DNA from 3 places in the Micromonospora kangleipakensis genome. Region 3 is predicted to be linked to each of the others. Evidence: riboswitches for the same ligand, from Rfam matches in the RefSeq annotation. Region 3 holds a riboswitch; each other region holds the start of a gene.

Region 1 (3,267 bases), 2.9 Mb from region 3:
GCCCGTACAGCTCGTCGCTGGTGCGGGTCTTGAAGACCCGGTCGCCGATCACGGGGTCAATGACGTCGCCGGTTTCCAGCAGCGCGACGAGTTCCCGCGCGTCGGCCAGCCGCAGGCGACCGGTGGTGGTGAGGGTCCGCCCGTCACCGAGCCACCGCACGAGTTCCTGCAGCCGGAGTACGACGAGGGACTCGGCGGCCAGTCCGCGCAGGGTGTCGTCGTCGGGCACGGCCACCAGCGGCATTGGCGGGTGCCGGTCGGGATCCTCGCCGAGCAGATGGTTGGCCATCACCTGGTGCAGCAGGTTCTCGTCGACGGCGATCCGGCCGGCGTGCAGGTCGGCGATGAACCGCTCGGCGGCCACCTGATCGGTCGGGTCGACCCCCTCGTGGAGCATCCGGGTGGCCCAGAACTTCGCCAGCCCGTACCGGCTCTGGTCCGCCATCGCGTCGGCGAACGGCGCGGCGAGCTTGTCCAGGGCGACGTGCAGCAGGTGCCGGTCGGCGCAGCGTCGGTCGGCGAGGTCCTGGTCGAAGAGGAAGTCGACGAACACGCGTACGGTCGGAGTGACGGCGGCCCACTGCTCCGGCGACAGCGTCACCTGGCGGGGAAACCAGTCGAGCAGCGCCTCTTCCAGGTCCTCGGGCTGCCACCGCCCGAGCAGGCCGTCACCGTCGGCCCAGCGGTAGTCGAGCAGCGACTCGAGGACGAACTCGTCGACCGGCTGGTGGTGCCGCCGCGCCCAACGGCCGAAGCGTCGCAGCAGCCGCTGGCGGGCGGGAATGAACACGTGGTCCGGTGCTGAGGTGTAGACCATCCGCATGACGGCCGACCCTACCGGCAGAGGCGGCCCGGGCTGTCGCAACGTCGGCTGGAGCCGCCATGACGTTGGGAAAACGGTTAAGCGTCACCTGAGGGTTGCCGAAGAAAAATAGCGCGCAGGTTGAAGGTCAAGATTAGGGGAGATTAAGAATCCGATTAGCGGAACCTTACGTACGCATAATTCCGGCACCCAATGTGCCCGCTTGACAGCGCAGCGAATTGGCGTCACCGGCTCGTTGATTTCTTCTGGCCGTCCTCACTAATGTTGGTCAGCGTCCGTTCCGGATGTCGGTCTCCACCTGGAGTGCCCCGGGACGGCCACCGCCGAGTCGCTGGACGTCACTGGCGTCGCCAGGCGAGCCGGGGAACCACCGCAGGTTTCGGGGTGAATCCGCATCAGCGGTAGGGCGCCTTCCACGCCCGAACCCGTCAGCTAACCCGGTAGGCGGTCGAGGTCGGTGCACCGTGCGGTGCGTCGGCCTCGAGTGGAAGGAGCCGAGGCCGTTGTCACCCGTGCGCACCCGGCCTGCCGGATCGCGTCTGCTCACCAGAATCCTCGCGGCCGCGGCCGCGGCCGCGGCGGCGGCCATGGTGGCCGTCGGGCCGGCGGCCCCCGCCCATGCGGCACCGTCCGCCGCCGATGTACAGCAGCAGATCGACGCGGCGTGGCAAAAGCTCGAACCCGTCATCGAGCAATACAACAAGGTCCGGTCGGACCTGGCCGCGAACCAGCGGAGATCGGCCGAACTGAGCCGGAGGATCGAGCCACTCGGCAAGTCGGTGGAGGCCAGCAGGACCCGGGTCCAGGAGATTCTGGCGGGGTACTACAAGCAGGAAAGGTCGCTTTCCACATTCAACGCCCTGCTGTCCCGCGGCTCGTCGCCGGCAGCGTTGGGAGATCAGCTCGCGCTCGTGAATCGGGTGGCAGATTCGGAGCAGCGACAGATCACCCGGCTGTCGGCCCAGCAGGCGAGCTACGACGCCGACAAGGAGAAGGTTGACGCGCTGATCGCGATACAGCAGCGCCAGCAGGCCCAGTTGGCGGCTCGCAAGAAGGCCATCGACGCCGAGATCAAGCGGCTGGATGCGCTACACCGACAGATCGCCGCCACGGAGGCGGCCGCAGCGGCCAAGGCGGCCGCGGACGCCGCGGCGGCCAGAGCCGCAGCCGCCGCGCAGACAGCCGCCACCGCGAGCAGCACCTCGCCCATCACGTCGACCAGTTCGCTGTTCATCGGTGGGCAGTGTCCCGCCGTCCCCATCACGGGAAGCGGCGGCGTCGCGGCGAAGACCGCGTGCAAGCAGATCGGCAAGCCGTACGTGTGGGCGGCCAACGGTCCGGACTCGTTCGACTGCTCCGGCCTGACCCAGTACGCGTGGGCTTCCGCCGGGGTGCAGCTGGACCATTACACAGGCTCTCAATGGACCGCGGGTGTGGCGGTGAGCAGAGCAAACCTTCGCACGGGTGACCTCGTCTTCTTCTATTCCGATCACCATCACATGGGTATCTACGTCGGCAATGGACTGATCGTCCACGCCCCGCATACCGGGGACGTGGTCCGAATGGCCCAGCTGGCGAATATGTCTTACAGCGGTGCTCGCCGCCCCGGGTGACCGTCCGGTCCCGAGCCGCTGTAGGTTCTCAACCTCGATGACGCTTTCTCAAGGTCATGTCGCCGTGGATGTCGGTCGGCATCCATGACGGTGAAGCGGTCGACGGGTGGTTGTTGCGCCTGGCACAGCGCAACCAGATCCCCGCCCGGTGGATGGCGGCAGCGCTCGGCGCCCCGGCCGCCCTCGACGCCGGGTCCTGTCCCGCTACGCGCCGGCAGGCTGGGCCGCCCTGCCCGGCTCCCGATTCTGGGCCGCCTGTCTGCGCGAGCCGGACGCCCGCTGGCAGATCCGCTGGCAGCCCGATCGGGGACGATGCCTAGGGCGTGCTGGGCAGCCGGACCGTGACGAAAAGACCGCCGTTGGGGCTGGGGACGAGGTCGAGGGTCCCGTCGTGGGCGCGGACGATGCTGTGCACGATGGCCAGGCCGAGGCCGACGCCGGGGTGTTCGTCGGTGCGTACGCGTTCCGTTCCGCGCTGGAAGGGTTCGGTGAGGGTCGGTACCAGTTCCGGTGGGAGCCGGCGACCCGTGTTCCCGAGCCGCAGCACGCTTGTGTCGCCGTGCGCCTCGGTGTGGACCGTTACGGTGCCGTCGGCGGGGAGGTTGTGGACGATGGCGTTCTGGACAAGGTTCGTCACCATCCGCAACAGGAGCTCGGCGGAGCCGCTGGTCCGGGCCGCCCCGCCGGTGACGTCCAGCGTGATCCGGCGCTGTTCGGCGAGGGGAAGCAGCGTTTCGGCGGCTTCTTCGGCGATGAGGGAGAGGTCGACGCTCTCGCAAGTGAAGTTTCCGCGGTCGCCGCGGCTGAGCAGCAGGAGGGCCTCGGTGAGAT
Region 2 (3,267 bases), 4.2 Mb from region 3:
GCCGGCGTGCCAGCCGACGTCCTTCGCCTTGATGTGCTGGGCCACGTAGCCGTCCACCGAGCGCAGCGTGTAGTGCCAGCCCAGGTAGGTCTTGGTCTGCACCAGCTTCACGCTCGGGCCGAAGTAGCCCTCGGTGTCGTGGATGACGATGTACTCGATCTTCTGCTGGGCCGGCCGGTCGCCGAGGTCGTGGTTGCCGTAGTCGCCCGGGTTCGGGCCGTACTTCTCGTACGGCGCGGGGATCCACTCACAGGCCAGGCGGACCGGGCATTCCAGGCCGTCGGGCCGCTCGGCGCGGCGCAGCCCGAGCCGGTGCAGCCCGGACTCGTCGGGGGTCACCTCCCGGGCGGCGAGGGTGACCCGCTGGCCGTCGTCGGTGGTCCGGGCGGCACCGACGCTGATCTGGTCGTACACCTCGTCGGCGAAGGCCGCCGCGGCGTCCTCGGTGTCCGCGCCGGAGTACCGGGCCACCGCGCCGTACCAGGCCGCCGGGTCGCTGCCGGCGCCGACCGGCGCGGCCAGTTCCCGCTGGTACGACGCGAGCAGCGCCGCCCCGCCGCGGATGTTGGCGGTGGCGTCGGTGCGCAACGTCTCCTCGGGTACGCCGGTGAGCGCGGCGGCGGCGTCGAGGGTCTGCAGGGACGCCCGTGGCAGCAGGTCCCCGGTCGGCTCGGCCGCCACGGTGGAATCGACGACCAGGGGCCGGGACTCGTCGCCCCGGGGGTCCTCGTTCTCGTCGACGTGCGAGCCGGAGGGCGTGGCGGCGACCTGGTCGGCGTCGGTCAGGTGCATCGGCCCGTAGCCGCCGCTGGTGCTGGGCTGGCCGGGGTGGGTGTCCCAGCGGGACTCCAGGTACGACACGCCGAGCAGGACGCTCTCCGGCACGCCGTATTCGGCCGCGGCCGCGGCGTACTGCTGCTGACGGTCGGTGGGTTCGGTCGGTCCGGCGGTGAGGGGTTCCGCGGCGACCGGTCCGGTGGAGAGGAGCGCGGTGGCCGCCGCCATGGCGGCGGCGAGCAGGATCCGGCCGCGTGGCGGCGAGGGTGGGCGGTGCATGGAACCTCCCGGTCAGGTGGGGGTAACTGCGTGCTCACCCTCGCCCCGGAGGCAGTCTCGGGTCAATACTTACCTGTAAACGATGTTCGATGAAAGTTTTCTTCAGCCGGTTCTCGCCGGATCCGAACTTCGGGTACGGAGTGTCACGGCGTCGCGGGTTGCGGATCAATAACAGCCATCTCTACTCTGGTCAATCGTCGGCCGGTGTGTGCACCGTCCAACCCGGGTGGTGACGGTCCGACACCGCCGAGTCGCCTCCGGGCGAGCCGGGGACCCAGGTAACCGGGGTGAATCCGCAGCACTGCGGTAGGGCGGCTCCCTTCCCGTCCGAACCCGTCAGCTAACCCGGTAGGCGGTCAGCGAAGAAGGAGTACGGAAGCCCGGTGGCACACCATGCCCCGCGGCGACCGTCGGTCCGGTCGGTCGACCGGATGACGGCTGCGCCGCGTCCACGCTGGTCCCGCTTCACCACCGCACTCGCCGCCCTGGCCGGCACCGCCGTCATCCTGACCGGCGGCGCCACGGCGGCCCACGCCGAACCGACGGTCGCCGAGATCGAGCGCCAGATCGACCAGGACTGGAACAAGCTCGAACCGATCATCGAGCAGCACAACGCCACTCGCCAGGACCTAGCCGTCAAGCGGAAGCAGGCGGCGGCCCTGGCCAAGCAGATCACCCCGTTGCAGCTCCAGGTCGACCTCGCCATGGGCCAGGTCGGCGGTCTCGCCGCCGACGCGTACAAGGGCGACAACCTGTCGACCGTGAACGCGCTGCTGGGCAGCCGGTCGCCGAGCGACGTGGTCGCCGGCCTCGAACTGCTTGACCGCTTCGCCCACCGTCAGCAGCAGCAGGTGCGCAACGTCGTCGTACTCCGCGACCAGCTGGCCGCCAAGAAGAAGCCGCTGGACGAGATGGTCGCCCAGCTGACCCGGACCGAGGCCCAGCTCGCGGCGAAGAAGAAGCAGATCAACGCCGAGATCGCCCGCCTCGACAAGCTCCGGCTGAAGGTCTACGGCAGCGGCGGCGGCGGTCCGCTGCGGCCCGCGCCCTGTCCGTCCGGCTATCCGGGCGGCCCCGCCGGAATCGCGGTCAAGTTCGCCTGCGCCCAGATCGGCAAGATCTACGTCTGGGGCGCCGCCGGCCCGGACCACTACGACTGCTCCGGCCTGACCATGGCCGCCTGGGCCAAGGCCGGCGTCTCGCTGCCGCACAACGCCCGCCAGCAGCACGACGTCACCCGCCGGGTGAGCCGGAGCGAGCTGCGCGCCGGGGACCTCGTCTTCTACTACAGCGACCTGCACCACGTCGCCATGTACGTCGGCGGCGGCTGGGTGGTGCACGCCTCCCAGTCCGGCAAGCCGATCACGATGAAACGCGTCGACGACGGCCAGATCAACAGCTACGGCCGACCGGGCTGATCCACCGGAAGGGGCTCCCGCGTGGCGGGGGCCCCCTTCCGCCGTCAGCGGATCGGCCAGGTGCGCCAGAGATGCCATGCGGGCTTGGCTGTCACTGGTGGCGGTGGTCATCGTGCCTCTCACCTGCGGCGGGAGTGGTGAGGCGTGGGGGACATCGGTGGCCGGTCGCGAACCTGTGACGGCCTGGAGACGGCCTGGCGGTCGCGGAAACCGAACGCCAGGCCTGCTCCGCTGACCGGAATCGAAGCGCACTGTCAGCTTGGGCAAGATCGGCTCGAAGGGTCGCGTTCCGCCTGTTCGTCGCGCTCTCAGGTGGTGGGGTTGACTGTGGCGTGTCGACGTAGAAGCCGGCGCGCAGTCGCACGAGATAACCCCGGCGACGTCGGTGGTCATTTCCGCAATGATGGCCGACATGGACGTAGACGAGGTCGAGGTTGTCGTCGCCCATAACGAGCGCGCGACCCTGCGCGTCGGCGACGTGTTCGTGAAGATCGACGCTGATCAGACCCGCACCGACGTCGAGGTCGAGGCGATGGCGATGGCGCCGGTCCCAACCCCGGAGATCCTGTGGCGGAAGCCGCCCGTACTCGCGCTCGCCGCTCTCCCGGGGACGGCACTCGGCCACCTCGGCGAGCCATCTACCGCTTCGTCGGCCGCGTGGGCCGCGGCGGGTGCCGCCGCCCGGATGCTGCACGACGCGCCGCTGCCGCCATGGCCCGGTCGGAGCCTCGACGAGCTCGCATCGCGCCTCGCCGATGAGTGCGAGTGGCTCGTCGCCAACGACGTCCTTCCC
Region 3 (3,267 bases):
CCCCTACCAGGACCCGAGCCTGCCCGTCGCCACCCGCGTCGCCGACCTGCTCGCCCGGATGACGCTGGACGAGAAGATCGGCCAGATGACCCAGGCCGAGCGTGGCTCGGTGACCGCCGCCGACCTGACCACCTACCGGCTCGGCTCGCTGCTCTCCGGTGGCGGCTCCGCGCCCTCGCCCAACACCGCGACCAGCTGGGCCGACATGTACGACGGCTTCCAGCGCGCCGCTCTCGCCACGCCGCTGGCCATCCCGGTGATCTACGGCGTGGACGCCGTGCACGGGCACAACAACGTGGTCGGCGCGACGATCTTCCCGCACAACATCGGGCTCGGGGCGACCCGCGACCCGGCCCTGGTGCAGCAGATCGGCCAGGCGGTGGCCGAGGAGGTCTCCGGCACCGGCGTCGACTGGGACTTCGCGCCCTGCCTCTGCGTGGCCCGCAACGACCGCTGGGGCCGCACCTACGAGTCGTTCGGCGAGACGCCGGACCTGCCCTCGGAGATGTCCACCCTGGTCACCGGGTTGCAGGGCACGACCCTGGGCGGCCCGACCTCGGTGCTCGCCACCGCCAAGCACTACGTCGGCGACGGCGGCACCACCGGCGGCGACGACCAGGGCAACACCCAGCTGACCGAGGCCGAGCTGCGGGCGATCCACCTGCCCCCGTTCCAGGCCGCGGTGCAGCGCGGCGTCGGCTCGGTGATGATCTCCTACAGCAGCTGGAACGGCGTCAAGATGCACGGCAACCAGTACCTGATCAGCACCGTCCTCAAGGGCGAACTCGGCTTCAGCGGCTTCGTCGTCTCGGACTGGAACGGCATCGACCAGATCGACGGCAGCTCCGGCTTCACCGCCGCCGAGGTCGCCACCGCGATCAACGCCGGCATCGACATGGTCATGGTGCCCACCGCCTGGAAGAACTTCATCAGCACCCTGCGCGCGGAGGTGCAGAACGGGCACGTGCCGCTGAGCCGGATCGACGACGCGAACCGGCGCATCCTCACCAAGAAGTTCGAGCTGGGCCTCTTCGAGCGCCCGTACACCGACCGGGCCTGGACCCCGACGGTGGGCAACGCCGCCCACCGGGCGCTGGCCCGGCAGGCCGTGCGCCAGTCCCAGGTGCTGTTGAAGAACGCCGGCGCCGTGCTGCCGCTGGCCCGGGACAACAACAAGATCTTCGTGGCCGGCAGGAACGCCGACAACATCGGCAACCAGAGCGGCGGCTGGACCATCTCCTGGCAGGGCTCGTCCGGCGCCATCACCCCAGGCACCACGATCCTGCAGGGCATCCGCGCCGCGGTCGGTCCGACCACGACGGTCACCTACAACCAGCGCGGCACCGGCATCGACAGCAGCTACCGGGCCGCGGTCGCCGTCGTCGGCGAGACACCGTACGCGGAGGGCCAGGGCGACCGGACCGGCAGCATGAGCCTGGACCGGGAGGACCTGCGCACCATCGCCACCCTGCGCAACGCCGGCGTGCCGGTGATCGTGGTGCTGGTGTCCGGCCGGCCGCTGGACATCGCCACCGGGCTGCCCGGCTGGAACGCGCTGCTGGCGTCCTGGCTGCCCGGCACCGAGGGCGCCGGCGTGGCCGACGTCCTCTTCGGTGCCGCGCCGACCGGGAAACTGCCGATGACCTGGATGAACTCGGTCAGTCAGCAGCCCATCAACGCCGGCGACGGGCAGGTTCCGCTCTTCCCGCAGGGCTACGGCCTGACGTACTGAACGCGTTCGCGGAGGCCGCCGGGCGTCGACCCGGCGGCCTCCCTATTGCACGTTCGGGAGTGTCGCAACTCGAAATTCCGGCCCTTCGCCCGGCCGGGTGAAGAACTTCACAAGAAGTGGGCGATCGTCCGAAACCGTTCCTAACGTCGTATGCGTTCGCGATCGCGGACACCACGGACCGGCAACGCCTAATCCCGCCGCCGGCCCGTCGGTACCTGACCTCAGGCGGGAGCGGGGGACCCACACGTTCCTCGGTGCTCGACACCTCGGGGTGAAGCCGCCTGACGGCGGCCGGGCTCCTCGGCCCGAACCCGACAGCTCACCTCGTCGGCGTGGAGGAAACCACACCATGGCAACTGAATACACCGCACGCCACCGACGGACCGGCGCGCGCCGCCTCGCCGTCGGGGCGCTCGTCGTCGGTGCCGCGACCGGCGCCGCCGCGATCCTCGGCCCGGCCGCGCCGGCCAGCGCGGCCAGCGTCAACTGGGACGCCATCGCCCAGTGCGAGTCCGGCGGCAACTGGCACATCAACACCGGCAACGGCTACTACGGCGGCCTCCAGTTCTCCAAGAGCACCTGGAACGGCTACGGCGGCCAGAAGTACGCCAGCCGCGCCGACCTGGCCAGCCGCGGCGAGCAGATCGCCATCGCCGAGAAGGTCCTCGACGGGCAGGGCATCGGCGCCTGGCCGGTCTGCGGCAAGAAGGGCGGCTCGACCCGGCAGTACTCCACCAGGGACTCCGGCTCGACGTCCCGGTCGGACTCGGGATCGAAGTCGAAGGGGGAGAAGCGCTCCTCGCGGAGCGAGCAGCCGGCGACCCGCAGCCACCGGCGTACCGCGCCGGCCGCGGGCGACTCGACCACCACCTACGTGGTCAAGCCCGGCGACACGCTGTCGATGATCGCCGACATGCGGGACCTCGCCGGCGGATGGCACGCGCTGTACGAGCGCAACAAGCGCGTGGTCGGTGCCGATCCGGGCCTGATCTTCCCGGGCCAGCAGCTCCGGCTGCGCTGACGTACCGCCGGATCCGATCCCGTTGGGCCGGAGCCGGCGCAGCCGACGAACGCCCGGCCGGTGCTCCGGCCGGGCGTTCGCCGTCGTGGTGGACGTGGTGCCGGTGTCCCCGGCGGGCCGGACGGGGGATTGCTATCGTCACGGTGCTCGGGAAGGACGTGAAGAAAGCGCGGGTATGACCAACGAACCGTTCTCCGCGGCCGCGAGCCTCGAGGAGCTGCTGACCCGGACGCAGCAGGCGCTGTCGGCGATGCGCTCCCGGCCCGCCGAGCACACCGACGGCGATGCGGAGGAGCTGCTCCGCGGCACCGGCGCCGCGGCCGACGGGCTGGTGCGGGCCGTGGTCGTCCAGGGTGGGCGGTTGGAGTCCGTCACCGTCGACCCGCGGCTGTCGGCCGAGGGGATCGAGGCGCTCTGCGCACACATCGTGGTGGCCGTCAACGCCGCCCTCGCCAACCTCGACACCCAGGTCAGCGCCTCGGCGCGGGCCGACGTGGACGCCCTGGCCGCCCGG

The links. A riboswitch is a leader RNA that binds a small molecule or an ion and turns the genes downstream of it on or off. The one in region 3 is predicted to bind cyclic di-AMP.
Region 1: linked by a shared signal. The riboswitch ahead of EV384_RS10335 (C40 family peptidase) and the one ahead of EV384_RS24340 (LysM peptidoglycan-binding domain-containing protein) in region 3 are both predicted to bind cyclic di-AMP.
Region 2: linked by a shared signal. The riboswitch ahead of EV384_RS04375 (C40 family peptidase) and the one ahead of EV384_RS24340 (LysM peptidoglycan-binding domain-containing protein) in region 3 are both predicted to bind cyclic di-AMP.

Annotation. Positions count from the first base shown of each region.
Region 1 covers NZ_SHLD01000001.1:2,124,075-2,127,341, reverse strand. The annotation lists gene EV384_RS10340 (hypothetical protein) at 1-823, opposite strand, end outside; cyclic di-AMP (ydaO/yuaA leader) riboswitch at 1,135-1,285, shown strand; gene EV384_RS10335 (C40 family peptidase) at 1,336-2,436, shown strand; gene EV384_RS10330 (sensor histidine kinase) at 2,753-3,267, opposite strand, start outside.
Region 2 covers NZ_SHLD01000001.1:905,112-908,378, forward strand. The annotation lists gene EV384_RS35780 (N-acetylmuramoyl-L-alanine amidase) at 1-1,056, opposite strand, end outside; cyclic di-AMP (ydaO/yuaA leader) riboswitch at 1,291-1,426, shown strand; gene EV384_RS04375 (C40 family peptidase) at 1,488-2,474, shown strand; gene EV384_RS04380 (phosphotransferase family protein) at 2,887-3,267, shown strand, end outside.
Region 3 covers NZ_SHLD01000001.1:5,061,733-5,064,999, reverse strand. The annotation lists gene EV384_RS24345 (glycoside hydrolase family 3 protein) at 1-1,732, shown strand, start outside; cyclic di-AMP (ydaO/yuaA leader) riboswitch at 1,908-2,080, shown strand; gene EV384_RS24340 (LysM peptidoglycan-binding domain-containing protein) at 2,082-2,753, shown strand; gene EV384_RS24335 (YbaB/EbfC family nucleoid-associated protein) at 2,929-3,267, shown strand, end outside.